Regions from separate parts of the Aerococcus urinae genome, predicted to be linked through region 1. Evidence: predicted binding sites of a transcription regulator. Region 1 holds the regulator's gene; each other region holds the start of a gene.

Region 1 (7,429 bases):
AATGCTCTCAATGAGTATTCGTTCTGCTTTTGAATTTTGGTCGTTAAAAAGCCATGGCACCGACTCGAGCGCAAGGTCTCTCGCCTAGCGAGACTCAAACGGCTCGTATGGCTGACGCCTACGATCCATAATTCGCTACGCTTGCTTGTTCATGGCTAACGACCCAATTCAAAGCGCCACTCCTACTCACATCTCTCTACCCAAAAACCATATTCAATTAATGCTCATAAAGAGTAAAATGAAAGAACGCAAGAAAAAAGCGGCATGACCGAGTCTATAGTCATCACCGCTTTTAAGTAAAGGATTCGTTTTTAGCTCTTTAAGGCTCTAGCTGATGAGCGTTTAGGCAAAACGTTCTACCCATTCAGGCAAATCGAGTTGATCAACTTGTTTAGCTAGACGTTTTCCTTGCTTTTGAGCCTTGTTAGAAACATCGTCCCAAGCCTTGCTTAGGGTTTGGTTTTGGTCTTCTTCATACATTGCTAAGGCCACAACGGCTGTAATCGCAGCAGCTGTTCCTAAACCAATTAACACTAATTTTGTTGTCTTGTCCATAGTAACCCTCCTCTTTTTAAGCTTGTCTTTATCATACACTAAAAGCGATATAAAGTCTTCTTTGGACTATCCTAGGGACAGACTTTCCTCGACTTTGTCCAGGTCAGCCTGGCTTTCACTACCGTCTCCATGTTTAGTACGGATGTAAAAAGTCCCTTGGCGGCTACCCACTTGGAGGCTGTCCCCAGCTTGGACCTTGCCTTTAATCAAGAGATCACTCAGGGCATCTTCAATTTGCCGTTGGATGAGGCGGCGAACTGGCCGGGCGCCCATTTCTGGGTCATAACCCTCCTTAGCCAATTGCTTAATGGCCCCATTGGTAAAGCGCAAGGTCAAGCCTTGTTCTTCCACTTGTTGGCTAATTTGGTCAGTAAATTTGCGGACAATATCCTTCAAGTGGTCTTGACTTAAGGCGTGGAAGACAATCACTTCATCCACCCGGTTAAGGAACTCCGGTCTGAAGGTTTTCTTTAAGGCTTCCAAGATCCGCTTCTTCATGGTTTGATAGTCTTTTTGTTGGTTATCTTGACCAAAGCCGACCAGTTTTTCATCCCGTAATTCAGTGGCCCCAATATTGGAGGTCATGATGACCACTGTATTTCTAAAGTCCACCATCCGGCCCTTACTATCGGTAATATAACCGTCATCAAGGACTTGGAGTAAGAGGTCAAAGACGTCGGGATGGGCCTTTTCAATTTCATCAAAGAGGACAATGGAGTAAGGATGTTGACGGATCTTCTCAGTCAGTTGGCCCCCTTCTTCATAGCCAATATAACCTGGTGCTGAACCGATCATCCGGCTGGAAGAATATTTCTCCATGTATTCGGACATATCTAGACGAATCAGGGCCTCTTCCGAACCAAAGAGGGTTTCGGCTAAGGTCTTGGCCAATTCGGTTTTCCCGACCCCGGTTGGGCCAAGGAACATAAAGGAACCGATGGGCTTGTTTCTTTGGCCAAGGCCGCTGCGTGAGCGTTTAATGGCCCGGGCCACTGCATTGACCGCTTCATCTTGACCTTTGACCCGGTCATGGAGGCGGTCCTCTAAATGGATCAAGCGTTCATTATCACTTTGACTCAGTTCTTGAACCGGGATACCGGTCCAAGAATGAATCAAGTTTTGCACGTCTTGACTAGTCAGACTGAGGTCATAAGCTTCTTGGCTGTCCTGGTCGCCTTCATCTACTTCCAAGCGACTAAGTTCTCTGACGAGGTTGGCTTGTTGGGCATGGACCGCGGCTGCCTTTTGAAAGGCTTGGTTACGGACATGGTATTCCTTTTCTTGGTTGAGGCGCTTCAATTCCTGTTCGATTTGGTATTTCTTCCGACGCCCACTATTGGCCACTGGATTGTCCAAGCGCTTAGTTGCCGCCGCTTCATCCATGACATCAATCGCCTTATCAGGAAGGAAGCGGTCTGACAGGTAACGGGAGCTTAAACGCACACAGGTGGTAATACTCTCATCAGGGATGGCCACTTGGTGGTGTTTTTCATAAGCGGGCCGGATCCCTTTCAAGATTTCTTCAGTTTCCGCTAGGCTAGGTTCTTCGACTAAAATCTTAGCAAAACGTCTTTCCAAGGCGGCATCTTTTTCGATGTATTTTTGGTATTCGTTGAGGGTAGTGGCCCCGATCAATTGGACCTGTCCCCGACTTAAGGCAGGTTTTAGAAGGTTAGAAGCATCAATGGCTCCTTCAGCTCCCCCAGCCCCAATAATGGTATGGATTTCATCGATAAAGAGAATAATATTGCCTTGGTCTTCAATTTCTTCGATTAAGTGTTTCATCCGGTCTTCAAATTCACCGCGGTACTTGGTCCCAGCCACTAAAGATCCGATGTCTAGGACCATGAGTCGTTTATCCAGCATGTTTTCTGGGACTTGCTGTTGGCTCATTTGGATAGCTAAGGCTTCGACAATGGCAGTCTTACCGACCCCAGGTTCACCAACCAGGACCGGATTATTCTTGGTCCGACGGCTTAAGACCTGCATGAGCCGGCGCATTTCTTGCTGGCGGCCGATCACTGGGTCCAACTTGCCGTCCTTAGCGGCTTGGGTCAGATCCTTAGCAATACTATCCAAGGTTGGGGTCTTGCTTTTGCTTGGCTTACCCAACGGTTTTTTGGTCCGATTTCTGACCGGTTCTTTTTGGCCCAGCATCTGATAGACATCACTACGCAAACGATTAACATCTATATCGAGATTTTTCAGCAGGCGGTTGGCCAGGGTTTCTTCATTAATGAGTGCGAGTAATAAGTGCTCAGTACCAATTAAGGAAGCTTGCATAGACTTGGCCAAGTCTTTGGCTTGGTTCAAGACTTCTTGCATGCGTGGGGAAAACTGCACATAGTCTTCCTGGCTCTTGGCTGAATCGCTGGTCCCGTAGCCGGTCACAAATTCAATCTCTTCGCGAAGACTCTCATAACTTGGCAAGTAGTCGCTTAAGACGGCATGAGCAACACCTTCACTTTCGCGGTATAAGCCCAAAAGCATATGCTCGCTACCAATGGCTGGATGACGGAAGTATTCAGCTTCTTCTTTGGCAAATCCAATCGCGGTCTTGGCTTTTTCAGTATAGATGTCTTTCATAATTGTCTCCTTTTCTAATTACCGGAGTAATTAGTGATATTTCAAATGTTCTAGCATGTTCCTAAGTATCACTGCGCGGACACGGTCCGGGGATTTGAAATTAGACATGACTTGCTTGTCAATGGCTGAGTGCATGATAGCCGCCTCGCTCTCGCTGAGCAGTTCATTCTTCATCAAATTGGTGAGAATCGATACAGCATCGCGCAAGGAAATGTCGTTCCCTACTAGGCTAATCATATTATCAATATAGTCCGCATCGTCGATAATATTCAATTTCATAATTCTGATATAACCGCCACCACCCCGCTTACTTTCGACTTGATAGCCTTGCTTGGGGGTAAATCGCGTATTAATCACATAATTAATCTGTGAAGGCACGCACTCAAAGCGGTCAGCAATTTCACTCCGTCTGATTTCGACCCGTTCAGTATCTTGAAGCACCTCTTTGAGATAGGCTTCAATAATATCTGACATATTCCGGTTGCTCATGTCCTCACCTCCTTCACTAATTATTGACTAACTTTGACTAATATACTTTAATAATAAGCAAAAAAAGGGATGAGGTCAACTATTTAATTCACTAATAGCGACCTCATCGGCTTTGACCTAGTTACGCTGGCTACTTTCTCTTTGGATAAAGTGGTCAGGATCGTAAACCGTGTCTATGGTTATATGATTTATATTATATTTTGCCACCAGGGAGCGGATTTTTTGTTTGAGGTCTTCTTGTTCATCAGCGGTTAAGCGACAAGTCAGGACAGTAACACTAGCCATATGCTGTTCCCCATCGGTTGACCAGATATGTAAGTGGGATAAGCCATCAATATCATCGTCTAAGTCTAAGATTTGTTGGCCAATGACTTGGGGATCGATGCCTTCAGGAACCGCTTGGAGGAAAATTTTAGAAATGTTCAGAAAACGTGGGAAACTTTGGCTGATAATCCAAGCCGCAGTCAAAATCGACAAGAGCGGGTCGAGGAAATACCAATTGGTAAAGCGTAGGACCACGGAAAGAATCAGGATGGCTACCCACCCGAGGACATCTTCTAAGAGGTGGAGGTTGAGTAATTGTTCATTGGCTGACTGGCCCTTATGCATCATCCATGAGCAGTAACCATTAACCACCACCGCAAAGACAGCTACCCAAAACATTCCTGTCACATGAACCGGTTCCGGGTTAAAGAGCTTGGGAATTGAAGTTATTAAAATAAAGGCCGATCCGAATAATAGAAAGACTGCTGTAATCAGACCCCCTAATAGGGAAAAGCGGCGGTAGCCGTAGGAATAGCGGTTATCAGCCTCACGGTCAGAAATCTTTTCGAAGAACCAGGCAATGGCAATGGCTAAGACATCGCCCGAGTCGTGGACAGCGTCAGATAGGATGGCCGCACTGTTTAAGGTCCAACCAAAGAAGGCCTCAAAAACCGTGAAGAAGGCATTTAAAATGAGGACCATGCGCATCTTCTTGGCCGTTTCCTGGGTATTTTTAAAGCGAAGCTGCTTCGCCTTATCTAATTCCAAGTCTGCTGGGTCTAGGGCAACCAAGGAGAACTGTTCAAAGGCTAAAAAGCGGCGTAAGTAAAGTAACTCTTCCTGGCGGTTCAAACGAACAATATCCTTGTCCAGTTCAATAGCAAAGCCCTTGTCCTGATTAAGGTCTTGGATTTGCTGGGCCAGCCAATCATATTGGCTTTGGCTTTCGATACCGACAATCCTGTAAAGTGTTTCCATGTTTTCACTCTCCTTATAATACCCTATCATATCATCATTTTCTTCCAGTACAAATAATAACTACCTTTGTAGTCCCAGATTTTAAGTAAATTTAATTAATCATTCCATAAAGTAGATTCCTCTAAAACTAAAACCTGCAAAGAAAAAATCTTCCTCAAATAAAAAAGGAGAGTGTGACAAAAGTCAAAAGAGCCCTGAACCGCTTCGCATACTATATCTGTAACTCGCTTGCGCTTCGAACAGCTATAGCAACTGGAGCGAACTATGGTAGATAGTTGCAAAACTATCGCACATAGTTCGTAGTTGGGTTCGACTTGGCAGACTTGGAGTGATTTCCCAAGTCAGAAACAAGCGAATACTTCGCTTTTATTCTGACTTGCTCCAATCATCCAAGTCTAAATGCCTAGTCTCACACCCTGTATGAAGTGGACGTCAGGGCTGACTTTTGGAGCACGTTTTGAATAGATAGTTCGTGTTTTAAAACGAGCCTGGGACTTTTATCCCAGGCTCGAAGCATCTAGCGCAAGACAAAGCGCTTAGGACCGATAAACTTCAACAAGAGATAGCCTAAAATAATATAGACAATGATAAAGAGGTAAATTCCTAAAATCACCCGCGGTCCAATCGATTCGGCATTCATATAGAGTAGGTAGGGAATAAAAATACTCAAGGACCGGATAATATTATAGAGGGGGCTCTTGCTTTCCAAGTTAGCGGTAAAGGGTTGGAGCCAGTAATACAGGTAGAGGTAATGGACCGTAAAGAAGACCATCACAACTACTTGACTAAGAAGTAAAATCCCCAATGGCAGTAAGCGTTGCCCGCCTAACTGGAAGTAGACCAGACTGGACCCTAACATTAAAACCAATAAGGTAGGGAAATTGTAACGGAAACAGCGTTTAAAGCGGATTACCATGGCCTCAGCTAAGAGGTCAGGATTGCGGTAGTAGTTATTGTGCATCAAGTAGCGATCCATATTGAAAAAGCAAAAGCGGGTAAAGGATTCTCCAATATTCAAGAAAAGGCAGGCATAGATCACCATCACCACCAAGTAGGTCTGGTAGGTCTTTTCCAAGTCGGCCTGGCTGATGCCTAAGTCACCCTGGAAGAAGAATTGGTAAATAAAGATTCCCCCACTGATTAAGGCAAAGAGGCCGAGAACGATCAGAAAGATAATTCGCCGTTGCTTGTTCAAGCGGTGGCCTAGGCGGTCAAAGAAGATGGCATTGATATAAGTGATCCCCTTTAAGTGGTCATAGTGGTCGGAAGTAGCGGGGACTTTGATATCTTCCGCTTCCACTTTGACATTGGCGGACTGGGCATTGGTTACGGCCTGATTAATGTGGCGGATGCTGCTATGGTTGATGCTTGACCGGGCCAGGGCCTGGTACTTGTCAGATTTGGCTAGCCAATGGGCGCCGATCCCAGCCAGGACTACCCCAGCCAGAGCGGTGAGGGGCTGGAAGAGCCAGTTGATGGGTAAGTGGAAGGTGCCTGATTCTTCCATCAACGACAAGCCCACAAACAATCCCCCAGAAACAAAGATCATGGCAATCATCACGATGGTAAAGGGTTGGTTAGGGACCTGGCGCTTAGGATTGACTAGCTTCAGGTAAAGGGCTTGGGCCAGAAGCCGTAAGCCGAGGAAAAAGAGGGTCATATTCATCCCACTAAAGAGGGAGAGACCCATGGCTCTTAAGGTGATGGTCGCGGCTAGACCGTAAAAAATCACAAAGTTTAAACCTTCCATAAAAGTCATATTCAGGTAATAGCGTTTGGGATTCATCTTTAAGTAATAGATACAGAGCCGGTCAAAGGTTTGGTTGGGGTCAATTAACTTGACCCAAAAGGTGGCTAAGACTAAAGAGAAACAAAAGATGGCTAGCAAGCGAACCGTATTTTCCTGGCCAGGATCACCAATAAAACCAAGGAGAAAGATGGCCCCAAAATAAAAGCTCTTGCCAAAAATTTGCTTGAAAACTTCCCCCACTGTACCCAACCAAGCAGTCAAACTCTTGACGTGCTTGGCTTCAAACCAACGATTGGGAATATGCTTACCAATCAGGGGAAGGCGTTGGAGATAGTAGAGAAAGACATTAAATGACCGGGTGGCTTTGAGTCGCTGTAAGAATTGGTAGTTAGTCATGGCCCTCATCCTCCACGCTCAAGGCTTCAATAAGGGACTGGTCAAAGTCCTCATCCTCTAGAGCACTCTCAAAGTGGCGCAGCTGGCCTTGGTGTAATAGAACAATGTCATCACAAATATCCTTAGCCAATTGGATCATATGGGTGGACATGATCATAATATGGTCCTTACCCAGGTCAAGGAGCAGGCGCTTAATTTCTAAACTGGAAATCACGTCAATAGCGGTCAGGGGTTCATCGAGGAGGATAATTTTAGGTTTAGAGATCAAGAGGCAAAGAATGGCTAACTTACTCTTCATCCCACTGGAGTAACCCTTGATAATTCGGTGGCGGTCTTCTTGACTAAAGCCCAAGCGGTCCAAGTAATCGTCAACGGAATAAGTATCCTTGGGGGCGTGGATATCCATGTAAA
Region 2 (7,429 bases), 900 kb from region 1:
AGAATGATTTCTGCTCCCAGGCCCTTCAACTCTTCAGGAGATAGTCCCTTGACTGTGGCTAGGGTTCCGACTGGCATGAAAATAGGTGTTTCAAATGACCCATGCGGCGTGGTCACCCGCCCTAAGCGAGCACCCGTGTGCTTTTCCGTTTTGATTAATTCATAAGTAAGTGCTGGCATTTCCTACACCTTTCTAGCTAAGAAAAAATAATGAACAAGACTATTTTAGCAAAGATTTCAGCATTTAACTAGGACTAGGCCAGTGAAAAAGGAAATTGTATTTACTAGGTTTTCCTCATAGCTAGTAATTAATAAAAGAGGCTGCGACTATGGTCACAGCCTCTCTCAGATCATTATTTTAATCGCTATTCATTAGCTTAGGCTTCTTTGATTTTTTCAAAGCTAGCCCGGTCTTGGTCCTTGTCATAGTCCACTTCAACCTCTTGGCCAGCGGCGACATCTCCGGCGATTATAGCGCGAGCCAATGGCGTTTCCACTTCATTGGTGATAAAGCGGCGGAGTGGACGAGCACCAAATTCAGGTTCATAAGCCGTCTCAGCAATCCAATCAATTAATTCATCGCTGAAGTGTAATTGAATGTGTTGGTCTTTGAGACGTTTATTGAGTCCGGCCAGCATCTTGGCAACAATCCCATGCATATTGTCTTGTGACAATGGCGTAAAGAGGATAATATCGTCAATCCGGTTAAGGAATTCAGGTTTGAAATAAGTATAGAGGCGGTCTTTAACCTTGTCTTGAGCCTCAGTAGATATTTCTGAAGTATTCCCATCTTTGGCATCTTCTAGGAGTATATCAGAACCGATGTTACTGGTCATGATAATAATGGTATTCTTAAAGTCCACTGTCCGGCCTTGACCATCTGTCAAACGCCCATCGTCAAGAATTTGGAGGAGGATGTTATAAACATCACTATGGGCTTTTTCAATTTCATCCAAGAGGACAACGGAATAGGGATGACGGCGGACTGCTTCGGTTAATTGTCCCCCTTCTTCATAACCTATATAGCCAGGTGAAGCCCCAACTAAACGAGACACATTGGCTTTTTCCATGTATTCACTCATATCGATACGGATCATGTTATCTTCAGAGTCAAAGATTTGTTCAGCTAAAGCCTTAGCCAGTTCAGTCTTACCTACCCCAGTTGGCCCTAAGAAGAGGAAGGAACCTAGCGGCCGGTTAGGATCTTGGATCCCTGCCCGAGAACGGAGAACCGTATCCGTTACGCTATTAACCGCTTGGTCTTGCCCGATCACCCGTACATGCAGGCGGTCAGCCAGGTCAAGTAATTTTTCCCGTTCATTTTGGGCTAACTTAGTCACTGGGATACCGGTTTGGCGAGAAACCACTTCTTCAATTTGGTCCTCGGTGACCGATTCTTGGACTAAACTTGGTTTACCACTAGCTTCAGTTTCGTATTTTTCTTCCATATCTTCTAATTCTTTAGCCAACTTAGGTAGAGTCCCATGTTGCAGTTGGGCAGCCTTTTCTAAGTCATAATTATTTTGCGCGATTTCAAGTTGTCGTTTAGCATCGTCAATTTCTTGACGTTTGTCTTGGATATGGCTGAGGGAGGCTTTTTCATCTTCCCATTCCAAGGTCAATTGGTTGGTCTTTTCACGGACTTCAGCCAATTCTTTTTGCAATTCTTCTAAGCGTTCCTTAGAAGCGGGGTCATCTTCCTCTTTTAAGGCTTCTTCTTCAATTTCTAATTGCAATTGACGGCGCCGTTGTTGGTCAAGTTCCGTTGGCATGGAATTCATTTCCACCCGAATCTCAGCGCTAGCCTCATCGACTAAGTCAATAGCCTTGTCAGGAAGATAACGGTCAGTGATGTAACGGTCAGATAATTCAGCTGCCGTCACCAAAGCTTGGTCATGGATTTTAACGTGGTGGTGGTTTTCAAAACTTTCTCTTAGGCCCCGTAAGATTGAAATAGTATCTTCAACGGTCGGTTCATTAACTAAAACCTTTTGGAAACGACGCTCTAAAGCCTTATCTGTTTCCATGTATTCACGGTATTCATCTAAGGTAGTCGCCCCAATACAGTGCAACTCACCACGGGCTAACATGGGTTTCAAGAGGTTACCAGCATCCATAGCCCCTTCTGCCTTACCAGCACCAACTATGGTGTGGATTTCATCAATAAAGAGGATGATTTCTCCGTCTGATTTCTTAATTTCATTAAGAACAGCTTTCAAGCGTTCTTCAAATTCTCCCCGATACTTAGCCCCTGCTAATAAGGACCCCATATCGAGAGAAAAGATAGTCTTATCACGTAGGTTACTTGGCACGTCACCCTTGACGATTCTTTGGGCCAAACCTTCGACAATAGCGGTTTTACCAACACCCGGTTCCCCAATCAGAACAGGGTTATTCTTGGTTTTTCTAGAGAGGATCCGGATAACGTCACGAATTTCATCGTCACGGCCAATAATGGGATCCATTTTCCCTTCTCTAGCAATCGCGGTTAAATCGCTCCCGTATTTCTCTAGGGAATCATAATTTTCTTCAGCGTTTTGTGAGGTCACGCGATCACCCTTTCTCAGGTCTTTGATTTTGTCCTTGACTTGGTCATAACTGGTATAAGATTTTAACCACTTAGTGAGGTCAAGATAGTTCAATTTAAACAGACTTAGTAATACAATTTCAGTAGACAAGTATTCATCTTGGAATTCTTTGGCCTCTTCTTGGGCGGTTTGCAATAATTCTGCTAGGGAACGGGAAATACTTTGTCCGTATTGCACATTGCTGCCATTGACAACAGCGATACTGTCCAGTTCACGGTCAAGTTCCTTATCGAGTTCATCCATAGGAATATTCATTTGATGATAAAAATTATAAGCAAATTGTCCAGGTTGTACTAATGCTTTGAAGAGATGCGGAATCGAGATTTCTTGATGATGTCTTGTCATCGCAATTTGTTGGGCATTTGCAAGAGCTTCTTGTAAACTTCTTGTCATTTCCATATTATTCATTCTCTTCGCTCCTTTGATTCATTCATTTTAAAGGTATCTTTTAACCTTTACATTGACTATTATAACATATTGGTCAGTATTGATCAACATATTTAGTCAAAGTTAGTCAAATTATTTATCAAAAATCCCCTGGAAAATGAAAAAAGAGCTGACCTTTAAGGCCAGCCCAAAGAAAAAGCTCCTTCTTAGCTTTACTTCACTTTAAAAATCACTTGCTCACTGTCTTTATCATAAGAGAGAGTCACTTGGTCTTGTGCTTGAATCTGTCCACTAATAATTCTTTCTGCTAGAGGCGTTTCCAGGTGTTTACGAATAAAGCGCTTTAAGGGCCGGGCCCCATACTCAGGTTGATAAGCTGATTCGGCTAAGCAATCCTTTAAGCCTTCTTGATAGCTTATGAAGATGTCTTGCTGACTTAAGCGGACTTTCAACTGGTCTAGGAGTTTCTCAACAATCGCCTCCATATCTTCTTTAGATAGGGCTGAAAAGAGAATGGTATCATCAATCCGGTTTAAAAATTCAGGTCGGAAATGTTCTTGGAGTTTCTTAGTTACTGCTTGACGAGCTTCATGCGATATCTCACTGTTTTTATGCTGAAGCATATCCGCAAGCAGAATATCCGAACCTAAATTACTGGTCATAATCAAAATAGTATTTTTGAAATCAATCACTTGACCCTGGTTATCTGTTAGCCGGCCATCATCTAGAATTTGTAATAAGAGGTTAAAGACATCCCGGTGAGCCTTTTCAATTTCATCTAAAAGAATAACCGCATAGGGTTGTCTACGAACTGCTTCCGTTAATTGTCCCCCTTCTTCATAACCAACATAGCCAGGAGGCGCCCCAACTAAGCGGGCCACACTATGCTTTTCCATATATTCACTCATGTCTAAACGGATGATTTTTTCTTCATCATTAAATAACTGGTCAGCTAGCGCTTTGGCTAGTTCGGTCTTTCCTACCCCTGTGGGACCAAGGAATAAGAAAGAACCAATCGGGCGGTTAGGGTCTTGGACATCAGCGCGAGAACGAATCACTGCCTGACTAACGGCTTGAACAGCAGGGTCTTGGCCGACAATACGTTGGTGTAAACGGCTAGCTAAGTGCATTAATTTTTTCCGTTCCTCTTCAGCCACTTGGGCAACAGGAATGCCGGTTTGACGCGCAATCACCTTGGCGACATCATTCTTTCTCACCCAAGGATCTAATAGGGCCTGGTCACCATCTTTTAGGACGGCTTGATAGTCTGCCTTCACTTTTTTGATTTTTTCTTCCAGCTGGGGAATGCTTTCCTCTTCTAAGACTTTCACCACTCGACTATCAAAGCTTTTTTGCGCCTGCTTCAGGTCTAAGTGGGCTTGAAAGAATTTTTGCCGGTAATCTTGCCAGTTTTTAAGCAAGGCTTTTTCTGCCTGCCACTGGTCATTTAAAGCAGTCTCTTTTTCTTGGGCCCTGGCTAAATCCTCTTTGACCTGGTTTACTTCATCATCCTGACCGCTTGAAGTGAGATGAGAATTAGCTAGAGTCAGCTCCAAATCATAGCGGTCTTGTCTAGCAGTTAATAAGCTAGCTGGTGCTTCTTTAAGAACCATACTTACTTCTGCACAAGCAATATCTAAGACATCAATAGCCTTATCCGGTAAATAGCGATCAGTCATGTAGCGATCACTTAAAGTCACACTTGCTTCGATGGCTTGATCTTCTATAAAAACGTGGTGGTAGCTTTCATATTGGGCCTGTAAGCCTTTGAGAATAGCCTGACTCTCAAATAAAGTCGGTTGTTCAACTAATATCCGTTGGAAACGACGATCAAGGGCGCGGTCTTTTTCGAAGTATTGGTGATACTCCTGATGGGTGGTCGCCCCAATACAGTGAATTTCACCTCGAGCTAACATAGGCTTGAGTAAGTTTCCAGCGTCCATAGCACCTTCTGTCTTTCCAGCTCCCACAATGGTATGGATTTCATCAATAAAGAGAATAATTTTTCCCTGTGAAGCCTTCACCTCATCAAGGACGGCTTTTAAGCGTTCTTCAAAATCACCACGGTACTTAGCCCCTGCAATCAAGGCCCCAATATCTAAGGCCATGACGATAGTTCCCTTTAAACTGGAAGGCAGCTTAGCTTCCTCAATATGCTGGACCAGGCCTTCGACTAAGGCAGTTTTACCTACTCCTGCTTCCCCGATAAGGAGGGGATTATTCTTTGTCCGCCGCGATAGGATGAGTACCATCTCAGCAAGTTCTTTTTCCCGGCCGATAATGGGATCCATTTCACCCGCCCGGTAGCTAGCATTTAAATTCCTAGCATACTTGGATATAGCGGGGAAGGATAAGTTCATATCGTCACTCTCAATTGTCCGCTTTTCCTGGTATTCGGCTAATTTTTTATGGGCACTGGCGCGGTTAACATAATTATTTAGCCAATGGGTCAATTCGTTGTTTTTAAGGTCGAATAGGGCCATTAAGAGGTCTTGACTAGTGATTTCATTGGCCTGGCGTTTTTCTCGGTAATTTTCTGCCCCTTGGAAGAGGTCGCCGACTTGTTTAGTGAATTGTTGGCCATAATTGAGATTTTTACCATAATCGCTACCTAAACGTGATAATTCGCGATTAATTTCTGCCTGCATGGCCTTCATTGGCACATTCAAGGACTTTAAAAAACGATAGGTAAAACTATCTTGATCCTCAATTAAATAGTTAAAAACATGGGCAATTGCAATATTTTTATGTTTTTTCTCAATAGCCAAATTTTCAGCTTCTTTTAAGGCCGCTTCAATATTTTCGGCTAAGCGTTTTTTATGATTAACCATTTTTCCCCTCCTTTACTCAGCTATAAATAAGAAGAAGGCTGCGACTCCTGTCCCAGCCCTCTCCTATTATCTCTGTTCAACTAATAGTCATTATGCTTATTCTTATAGCAGTAAACTATAAGGATTTTCTAGATAAGAAACAATTAGGTCTAAGAAAGCGCCAGCTGGATCACCATCTAGTAATTGATGGTCGAAGGTTAAACTTAATGGGAATTTACTTAACTCTACCACTTCGCCGTTTTCATCAAAGGCTAATTCTTTTTGGATGGCGCCTAGACCCAGAATACCTGCTTCTGGTGGGTTGATCACTGGGGTGAAGTATTCAACGCCTCGTCCTCCCATATTAGTAATGGAGAAGGTCGACCCTGAATAGAGCTCCCCTGGTAATTGGCCAGCCTTGGCTTGGCTAGTCACTTCATTAATCTTTTCACCTAACTTACTTAAACTGAGCCCCTGGGCATCTCTAATGACAGGAACCACTAGGCCATCAGCAACTGCGGTCGCCATTCCAATATGAACCGCTTCGTGTTGCTCCCATTGACCGTCATGATACCAACTATTCATTTCAGGCGTCTCTTCTAAGGCCTTAACAGCTGCCCGGGTAATTAAGGTGGTCCAGCCTAGTGCTGCCCCATCGTCAGCTTTAGACTTAATTTCTTGGCGCAGCTTGCTTAATTGGGTAACGTCTGCCTTACGATGTAAAGTCAATTGGGCAGTGGTTTGTAAGCTTTGGACCATCCGTTTAGCAATGGTCTTCCGCATACCTGGTAAACCTTGGCCAGCTTGACTAGTGGCCACTTGGCTAGGTTTAGCTTCAGGTTGATAGCGTTCGACATCACGACGGGTAATTCGACCATTACCACCTGTTCCTGGAATGTCCTCTATATTATAGCCTTTTTCTTCAGCTAATTTACGGGCTACAGGAGTGATAAAGATACGGTCGCCCTTAACGGCTCCTTGGCGTGCTTTGCTATCAGTTTTATCCTTGCTTGTTTCTTTTGGACTTTCTTTGCTACTGGAGCTGGATTCTGCTTCAGTTTCACTAGCCTCTTCAGTTGAGTCTTCAACTTCTACTACTTCACCGGCTTCCCCAATATAAGCCATGGCAGCCTTACATTTTAGGGTGTCGCCTTCATCAGCTAGAATTTTAATCACAGTTCCTGCTTCTGGGGCTTCCACATCACCAGATAATTTTTCTGAACTAATCGTTGCTAGGACGTCCCCTGAAGAAACTTCATCGCCTTCTTTAACATACCATTGTTCGATAGTTCCTTCTGTCATGGTGAGTCCTAATGTTGGCATTACTACTTCTGTCGCCATATATTTCCGCCTCCTTATGCTCTTAAGTCGTCAATAAGTTCAGCAGCTTCTTCAATGACCTTATCGGCATCAGGTAAATATAATTGTTCCAAGTTCACCGCAAAAGGTACCGGTACGTTAGGAGCACAAATACATTTAATTGGCCCATCAAGGTAATCGAAGGCCTTGTCACTCACCACCGAGGCAATATCGGTTGCTGTATTATTGTGTGGGTTGGATTCATCAATAACAATTAGACGACCGGTTTTCTTCACTGATTCAATCACAGTTTCTTGGTCCCAAGGGGCAACTGTTCTGAGGTCAA
Region 3 (7,429 bases), 860 kb from region 1:
TGACTTTGCCTAAGTGAGAAAATAAGATCAATTTTCCGCCTTGTTCAATCACATATTTAATCGTTGGTAGGGCTTGGACCATACGATTATCATCGGTAATCTCTCCATCCTTCATAGGGACATTGAAGTCAACCCGCATTAAAATCTTTTTGCCTTGGACATTAACATCTTTTACAGTTTCTTTTGCCATATTCATTTCTCCTTTTTCTATCACTTAGAAAAAAGGCAGGGAGCGTCTGACTCCCCGCCTTTACATGGATAGACGCTTTTATTAAACGTTAGCGTTTATTATAACTTAGCGAAGTATTCTAAGGTACGTACTAATTGTGAAGTATATGACATTTCGTTGTCATACCATGCAGCAGTCTTCACTAATTGCTTACCGTCAACGTCCATAACTTTAGTTAAGGTTGCATCGAATAAGGAACCATAAGTCATACCTACAATATCTGAAGAAACGATTTCATCTTCGTTGTAACCGAAGGATTCATTTGAAGTAGCCTTCATAGCAGCGTTAACTTCTTCAACGGTAACATTCTTTTCAAGAACGGTGAAGAATTCAGTAATAGAACCAGATTTAACAGGTACACGTTGTGCGGAACCATCTAATTTACCATTTAATTCTGGTAACACTTGACCAACAGCTTTTGCAGCACCGGTAGTGTTAGGAATAATGTTTTCTGCAGCGGCACGTGCACGACGGAAGTCTCCCTTACGGTGTGGAGCATCCAAGGTGTTTTGGTCCCCTGTATAAGCATGGATAGTAGACATTAAACCTTCAACAATACCAAAGCTCTTGTTTAAAGCATCTGCTAAAGGTGCTAAACAGTTAGTGGTACATGAAGCACCAGAAATAACAGTTTCATCCCCTGTTAAGATTTCGTGGTTGGTGTTGTAAACGATAGTTGGAATATCTGCTCCACCTGGTGCAGTAATAACAACTTTCTTAGCGCCACCTTTTAAGTGTAGTTCAGCTTTTTCTTTTGATGCAAAGAAACCAGTAGCTTCTAGAACAACTTCTACACCTAAGTCACCCCAAGGAATTTCAGCTGGGTCTGGATGAGACATAACTTTAACTTCTTTACCGTTTACTTTGAAGGCGTCATCTAGGACTTCAATTTCACCATTGAAACGACCATGAGTGGTATCATATTTCAATAAGTGAGCTAACATTTTTGAGTCAGTTAAATCATTGATTGCAACTACTTCTAAACCTTCAACATCTTGGATACGACGGAAAGCTAAACGTCCGATACGTCCAAAACCATTAATACCTACTTTTACCATATTAATAATTTTCCTCCTTCGGAAATAAAAATATTTTTAATGAGTTTCCTCATTTAAAACCTGATTACTTACCCCTAAATCCGTCACTAAGACAAAATTAAAGGGTGCGAGTTTTGCAAAAGCTTGAATGGCTTTTGCTTTAGCACGTCCGCCAGCAATTAGAATGGGATATTGAATATCCTTTATTTGATCTAATTGTAAACCAATACGGGGCATTTGATAAACTATTTCCCCCTCTTTGGTGTAAAAACACCCGAATGCTTCCCCAATAGCTCCTTTAGCAAGGATTTTATCAATCAATTCTGATGAAAATCCCCGTCTTTGGGCCATGATTTTAGCATCGCCAACACTAAATAATAAAGCATCAGTCCGCTTTAAAATATTTAATGTTTCTTGAATGGAGGGCTCTTTTACCAATAAGTCTCTCGTTTCTTCAGTAAGAACATCAGGAACGTAGAGAGAATTAGTGGTCCCGTTTAAGCGGTGTGCGAGTTGGTCACTAATTGTATTTGCCTGAATTGCCACCGAATCGCCCATGCCACCACGGGCAGGAACTATCGTAAAATGCCGATTCTTAGTTAAAACTTTACGGTTTAAGCTTTTAGCAACCTCGAGTATTGTCGAGCCGCCTGAAACAGCCACCGTAATGTATCCTTCTGGCAAAGTATTGGCTAAATAGTTAGATAGGAAAACCCCTATTTGCGCCAAGGTACTATTTTCTTCATCAAGATTACTCTCAATAATATGTACCTCATCGATACCTAGTTGCTTTTCTAAGCGTTGTTCCTTAGCAAATAAACTAGAATCTTCATGGAGCATTTCACGAGCAAAAGCTAAAGCTTCCTCACCCTTAGCGGTGATAACCATTCCATTTCTAGTGGAATCTAGTAACCCTTCTTTTTTAAGGATATTCGTTTCACGCCGGAGTGGTCGCTCAGTCATGTCTAACTTCTTTGCCAAAATTTGGCGACCAATAGGTTGAAAGCGTAAGACCATTTGTAAAATTTGCATCCTTTTTTTAAAGAGGTCTTCCAATTCAGGAACCACTTTAAGGATTCTACTGTAAACGGCTTTCATGACATTCAACTTTCTATTGCATGGACTTTTATTGTCCGTCATGCCTTTTTTTGACCAACATAGTGCAAAAAAATTTGAGCAGTTCTATCTGCTATTCATTTTTCTACACTAGTAGTATAACAAGAATATCATGCAGCCGCAAGCATTTTGCAGTGAAAATCCAAATTTTATAAAAACCGAGTGTACTTACTTAAGCTACACTCGGTAATCATTCTGTATATGTCTTGCAAGGCTTTAAGATACTATTCTTGACCTTTTAGTCCTTGGTTAGAAGCCATGATTTCATCAATGATGCCATAGTCCTTAGCTTCTTTGGCAGTCATCCAGTAATCACGGTCCATATCTTTTTCTACTTTATCGATATCTTGACCAGAACGTTCAGCAATAATTTCTTTTAAGGTTTGCTTGGTTTGTAAGATATGACGAGCTGAGATTTCAATTTCAGTGGCTTGACCTTGAACGCCACCTAGAGGTTGGTGAATAAGCACTTCAGAATGCGGTAGGGCATAACGTTTTCCTTTTGTGCCGCCAATTAATAGGATTGAGCCCATAGAAGCTGCTAGACCAGTAACTATGGTGACAACATCGGCATTAACAAATTGCATGGTGTCGTAAATTGCCATTCCTGCAGTTACTGATCCCCCTGGACTATTAATGTAAATATAGATATCTTTTTCATTATCTTGAGCATCTAAGAAAAGTAATTGGGCAATAACACTGTTTGCCATATCATCATTAACTTCTCCACTGAGCATAATAATACGGTCTTTCAATAAGCGTGAATAAATATCATAAGCGCGTTCGCCACGAGGTGATTGTTCAATCACTGTAGGTACTAAATTCATTTCATTTCCTCCTTTTTCAACTTCCTAATCATTATAACCTTAATAGTCAATATAGGTCAATAGATAAACTTATGGCACTTTTCCTGGGGAATATTTGGAGATATTTATTATAACTTGCCATTAACGCCCTTCAAAGCAGGAGTAAGCTAGCTTTTTACTAGTCTTTATCTGATTTTGCGAGTGAGGCTACTATAGTAAGAAATCATTGATATCAATAATACTTTTTTCAAGAAAGTTCTTAACAAGAGCATGCTATTTGTGCTATAATACATTTATTGCTTGCACCCATAGTGTAATGGATATCACGTAAGATTCCGGTTCTTGAGATGGGGGTTCGATTCCCTCTGGGTGCGTTTCGTAAAACCAGTGAAGTCTAAAAATGACTATTGTTGATTTTACAGTGTATCTAGAACTAACTAAAACTTAGTAAAGTCTAATATTAGCTAGTTTTTGCTCGAAATTCTATAACTTTTCTATATCAAGAATATTGTCATACCAGCACGTAGCGCCCCTCTGGGTGCTTTTTTTTATAGCATTCTTATCTCTATTAGTGCACAAATAATTTATAGTTACCTATTTCTCTGCTCTATTATCTCTTCTATATAACCTTCTTCAATTGATTCCGCTTTGAACTTTTCTTTATAAGATTAAAGTATCCTATCAAAGTTTAACCAATTAATTATGGTGTAAGTAGCTCCCCTCTCCTCATCTTTGTTTATTTTTTATAAGATATATATTCAAAGTAAAATAATTTTAAAATAATAATATTTACTTAATACGAAATTTTATTTATTTTTATTTTACGACCTAATATAATTATTGTTAACAAATTTAAGGAGGGAAAAAATGAAAAATAATCATAAAAATGCATTTGGAGGGATAAGTTTAATAATATTTATTATTATAATCCTATTTATTGGATCATATTCGGACCATAAAGACAAAAAAGATACATCAGCATCTCAATCTAGCCATACATCTGAATCTTCTAAAAAATATAGCGAATCTCATTCAAAATCAAGCGAATCTCACACGTACAAAACAGAAAGTTCAGAGTCTAAATTAAAGGATAATACTCCTCAAGAATATAAAAACGCATTGCAAAAAGCCACGAGTTATTCAAATCATTTCTACATGTCAAAAAGTGGGCTTTATGATCAGCTAACTTCCGAACATGGAGAGCATTTTTCTCCTGAAGCGGCTAATTATGCTATTACTAATGTAAAAGCTTCCTGGAAAAATAACGCTTTAGAAAAAGCTAAGAGCTATAGTTCTCATATGTCTTTGTCAAAGCTGGGCCTCTACCAGCAACTAGTTTCAGAGCATGGGGAAAAATTCACTCCCGAGGAAGCTCAATATGCTATTGATAACGTTCAAGCCAATTGGGAAAGAAACGCTTTAGAAAAAGCTAAAAGTTACTATACAAATATGTCCATGTCAAAGGCAGCAGTCTATGATCAGTTAGTATCGCAATATGGAGAACAATTTACTCCGGAAGAAGCTCAATATGCTATAAACCATTTGCCAAACTAAAATATATATAAGGAGGTAATCTATGATAAGCACTTCTACGTCAATAACATTGGCGACAATGTCATTGCTTTTTACCGTTGCTTTACTAGGAATTGCTATTTACGAAAAGATTAAAGGTAATCCTGTCAAAAGAATATTACTCGTTGCTCTAATCCCATTTATCCTTTTGTTGGTATTCTCTAGTAAACGTCTAAGCCCACGGATACTCAAGGATAATCCTGCTCAAACAACACGAAGAGTATGTGAATTGACGGGATATGACCCTAAAGGCGTGGAGAAAGAAGACGGTGATATTAGTGAAACCCCAAAAAGAGATAAATTTAAACTATACAGATTGAAAGACCATGGTGTGATAAATGTCACCGACGATGAGAAAAGAGTGAATAGTTTCTCTATTTATAATGTCGATAAAGGGTTCATCCTTGAATTATTTAAAGAACTTGACTATCCAATAACCGATCAATTTAGTGAAGTAAACGAATCTGAAACGATGTCATTTGACAATACAGATAATATAGGAACACTTTTAATTTATAATAAAGACAATAATAATTATTCTATATCAATTATGTATAATTCTAATGAATTTAAAGAGATGAAAGGTATGGTTGACTTTTTACGCAGATCAACTATACGAAAGAAAACATCATTAACTGACGATGATTATTGGAATAGTGATCTGTGGTCTTATGATTTAGACTAACAAAAAGTCCACTCTTAAATCTTAGCGAAACGGGATATTGCCCAAACCTTCTCACACACGGTTTATAATAAAGCAAAGACCCATCCGCTATCTGGGCATGTCCTCAGATAGGGATAGGTCTTTTTTAATTATTTTTGGCTTTCCCAAATTGGAATACTTGAGCCATTACTTTTTTCATCGATAATTTTAGCGACTTCAGGGGTTTGGTAGTACTTCACAATCTTCTTATAAGTTTCATTATCCTTATTCTTTTCATCAACGGCAATAACATTCCAATACGGCTTAGAACTATCGGTAGCCTTTTCTAAATAAATGGAATCCTTGGTTGGCACAAAGCCTGCGTCAGCGGCCATATCGTTATTAATGCAAGAAATCGTCACGTCGTTTAAAGCACTAGCTGTTTGGTTAGAATCCAAGGTAATGAATTCCAAATTCTTGGGATTTTCAGTGATATCCTCAACGGTTGGCATGAGCCCTTTATCTGGGTTTAACTTAATTAGTCCTGCTTCTTGAAGCAATAACAGTGCCCGGCTTTCATTAGAGACATCATTCGGTACTGCTACCTTGTCCCCCTCTTTGACTTGATCGATGCTTTCAATCTTATTGGAGAAGACTCCCATGGGGTTAAGGGTGGTATATCCAATCGTGGTGTTGTGGTAACCAGATTCTTTATTCATATTGTCCATATAAATTTCAGTTAAGGCAGCGTGCATATCAATTTCATTATGCTCTAAGGCTTCAATGGGCATCCGATAATCAGTAAATTTTACCAATTCAAGGTCAATGCCTTCCTTTTCCTTCAATTCATCTTTTAAGTAATCCCATTCGTCATTTTTCTCACCAACGACCCCTACTTTTACCGTTTTATCACTATCAGTATTGCCTGATTGACAAGCCACTAGGGTAAAAGCAGCTAATAGGGCCATCAATCGTAAAATCCATTTCTTCATTGCAATTCCTCCTACTATTTTACTCATAATGAGTTGACCCTTTTATTCTACTAATTAAAGCCTGATATGACAATGTTCTTCCCCTTATTTAAAAGTATTCATTGCTGATCTATAATAGCTATCATTAGACAATAAAAAAGCTGCACATTCCGTGCAGCGACTTAAAGATTCTTAAATATAACTGAGTTGAGTTGTGTAAAAAAGTTATTAAGAAGGTAAGAATCTTCAATAGATAAAAGTATATCATAGATGAAAACGAGCGCCAACCAGGCTTTTCATAAATTAAGCAATTCATAAAAAAGTCCCTGTGCACTACACAAGGACTCATTTAAGTTATTCAGCTTTTTGCGCTTCTTCGCTAGTTTTGGCACGATTTAAGAAAACGTTTAGTAAGATTCCTGCAATTGCCCCACCGATTAACCATGAGAGCAAGAACATTAAGCCATTGGTTACCCCACCGGCTAAGACTGCGAATACACCACCATGAGGAACATAGGAAACACAGCCAAAGAACATGCTTAAGGCTCCAGCAATTCCGGAACCAAGAGCTAGCGGTGGAATCACGTGTAGCGGGTCTTTAGCAGCGAAAGGAATCGCTCCTTCAGTAATAAAGGCAGCTCCCATCACATAATTGACATAGGCACTATTCCGTTCATCTACGGTCCAGAGACTCTTTTGCAAGGTAGCAGAGATAGCAATGGCTAATGGAGGCACCATTCCCCCACACATAACGGCTGCCATCACGTTAGATCCTGCACCAGCAGATGCGGTAACTAAGGCAGTACCGGTAACATAGGCGGCTTTATTAATCGGACCACCCATATCGATCGACATCATCGCTCCAACCACAAAACCTAAAATAATGGTCATGGAAGGTGGAATACTATTGATAAGGCTCATTAAGCCGTTCATCACTGCACCCATTGGTCCATTGATGACAAAGAGCATTAAGAAGCCCATAATCAATACCCCAAGGACTGGGTATAGGAAGATCGATTTCATCCCGTTTAAGGATTTAGGTAGCCAGGCAAACA

Evidence for each region. The regulator CtsR, encoded in region 1, represses protease genes until heat stress. The targets are predictions, from matches to a motif close to TTGGTCAAAAAAGGTCAAANA.
Region 2: clpB (ATP-dependent chaperone ClpB) is a predicted target of CtsR. The motif match lies at 3,088-3,108, and genes of this name have one in related genera.
Region 3: clpP (ATP-dependent Clp endopeptidase proteolytic subunit ClpP) is a predicted target of CtsR. The motif match lies at 3,252-3,272, and genes of this name have one in related genera.

The regions. Positions count from the first base shown of each region.
Region 1 covers NZ_CP014161.1:1,609,086-1,616,514, forward strand. Annotated here, with positions in the region: gene AWM73_RS07360 (hypothetical protein) at 343-555, opposite strand; gene AWM73_RS07365 (ATP-dependent Clp protease ATP-binding subunit) at 622-3,141, opposite strand; gene AWM73_RS07370 (CtsR family transcriptional regulator) at 3,172-3,630, opposite strand; gene AWM73_RS07375 (cation diffusion facilitator family transporter) at 3,748-4,872, opposite strand; gene AWM73_RS07380 (hypothetical protein) at 5,390-7,018, opposite strand; gene AWM73_RS07385 (ABC transporter ATP-binding protein) at 7,011-7,429, opposite strand, start outside.
Region 2 covers NZ_CP014161.1:530,256-537,684, reverse strand. Annotated here, with positions in the region: gene tgt (tRNA guanosine(34) transglycosylase Tgt) at 1-179, opposite strand, end outside; gene clpB (ATP-dependent chaperone ClpB) at 377-2,995, opposite strand; gene AWM73_RS02355 (ATP-dependent Clp protease ATP-binding subunit) at 3,187-5,805, opposite strand; gene AWM73_RS02350 (dihydrolipoamide acetyltransferase family protein) at 5,908-7,125, opposite strand; gene AWM73_RS02345 (alpha-ketoacid dehydrogenase subunit beta) at 7,140-7,429, opposite strand, start outside.
Region 3 covers NZ_CP014161.1:744,116-751,544, reverse strand. Annotated here, with positions in the region: gene AWM73_RS03510 (phosphoglycerate kinase) at 1-190, opposite strand, end outside; gene gap (type I glyceraldehyde-3-phosphate dehydrogenase) at 289-1,287, opposite strand; gene AWM73_RS03500 (sugar-binding transcriptional regulator) at 1,324-2,364, opposite strand; gene clpP (ATP-dependent Clp endopeptidase proteolytic subunit ClpP) at 2,607-3,209, opposite strand; tRNA gene AWM73_RS03490 (tRNA-Arg) at 3,491-3,562, shown strand; gene AWM73_RS03485 (Ltp family lipoprotein) at 4,056-4,742, shown strand; gene AWM73_RS03480 (hypothetical protein) at 4,765-5,445, shown strand; gene AWM73_RS03475 (MetQ/NlpA family ABC transporter substrate-binding protein) at 5,574-6,395, opposite strand; gene AWM73_RS03470 (PTS fructose transporter subunit IIABC) at 6,729-7,429, opposite strand, start outside.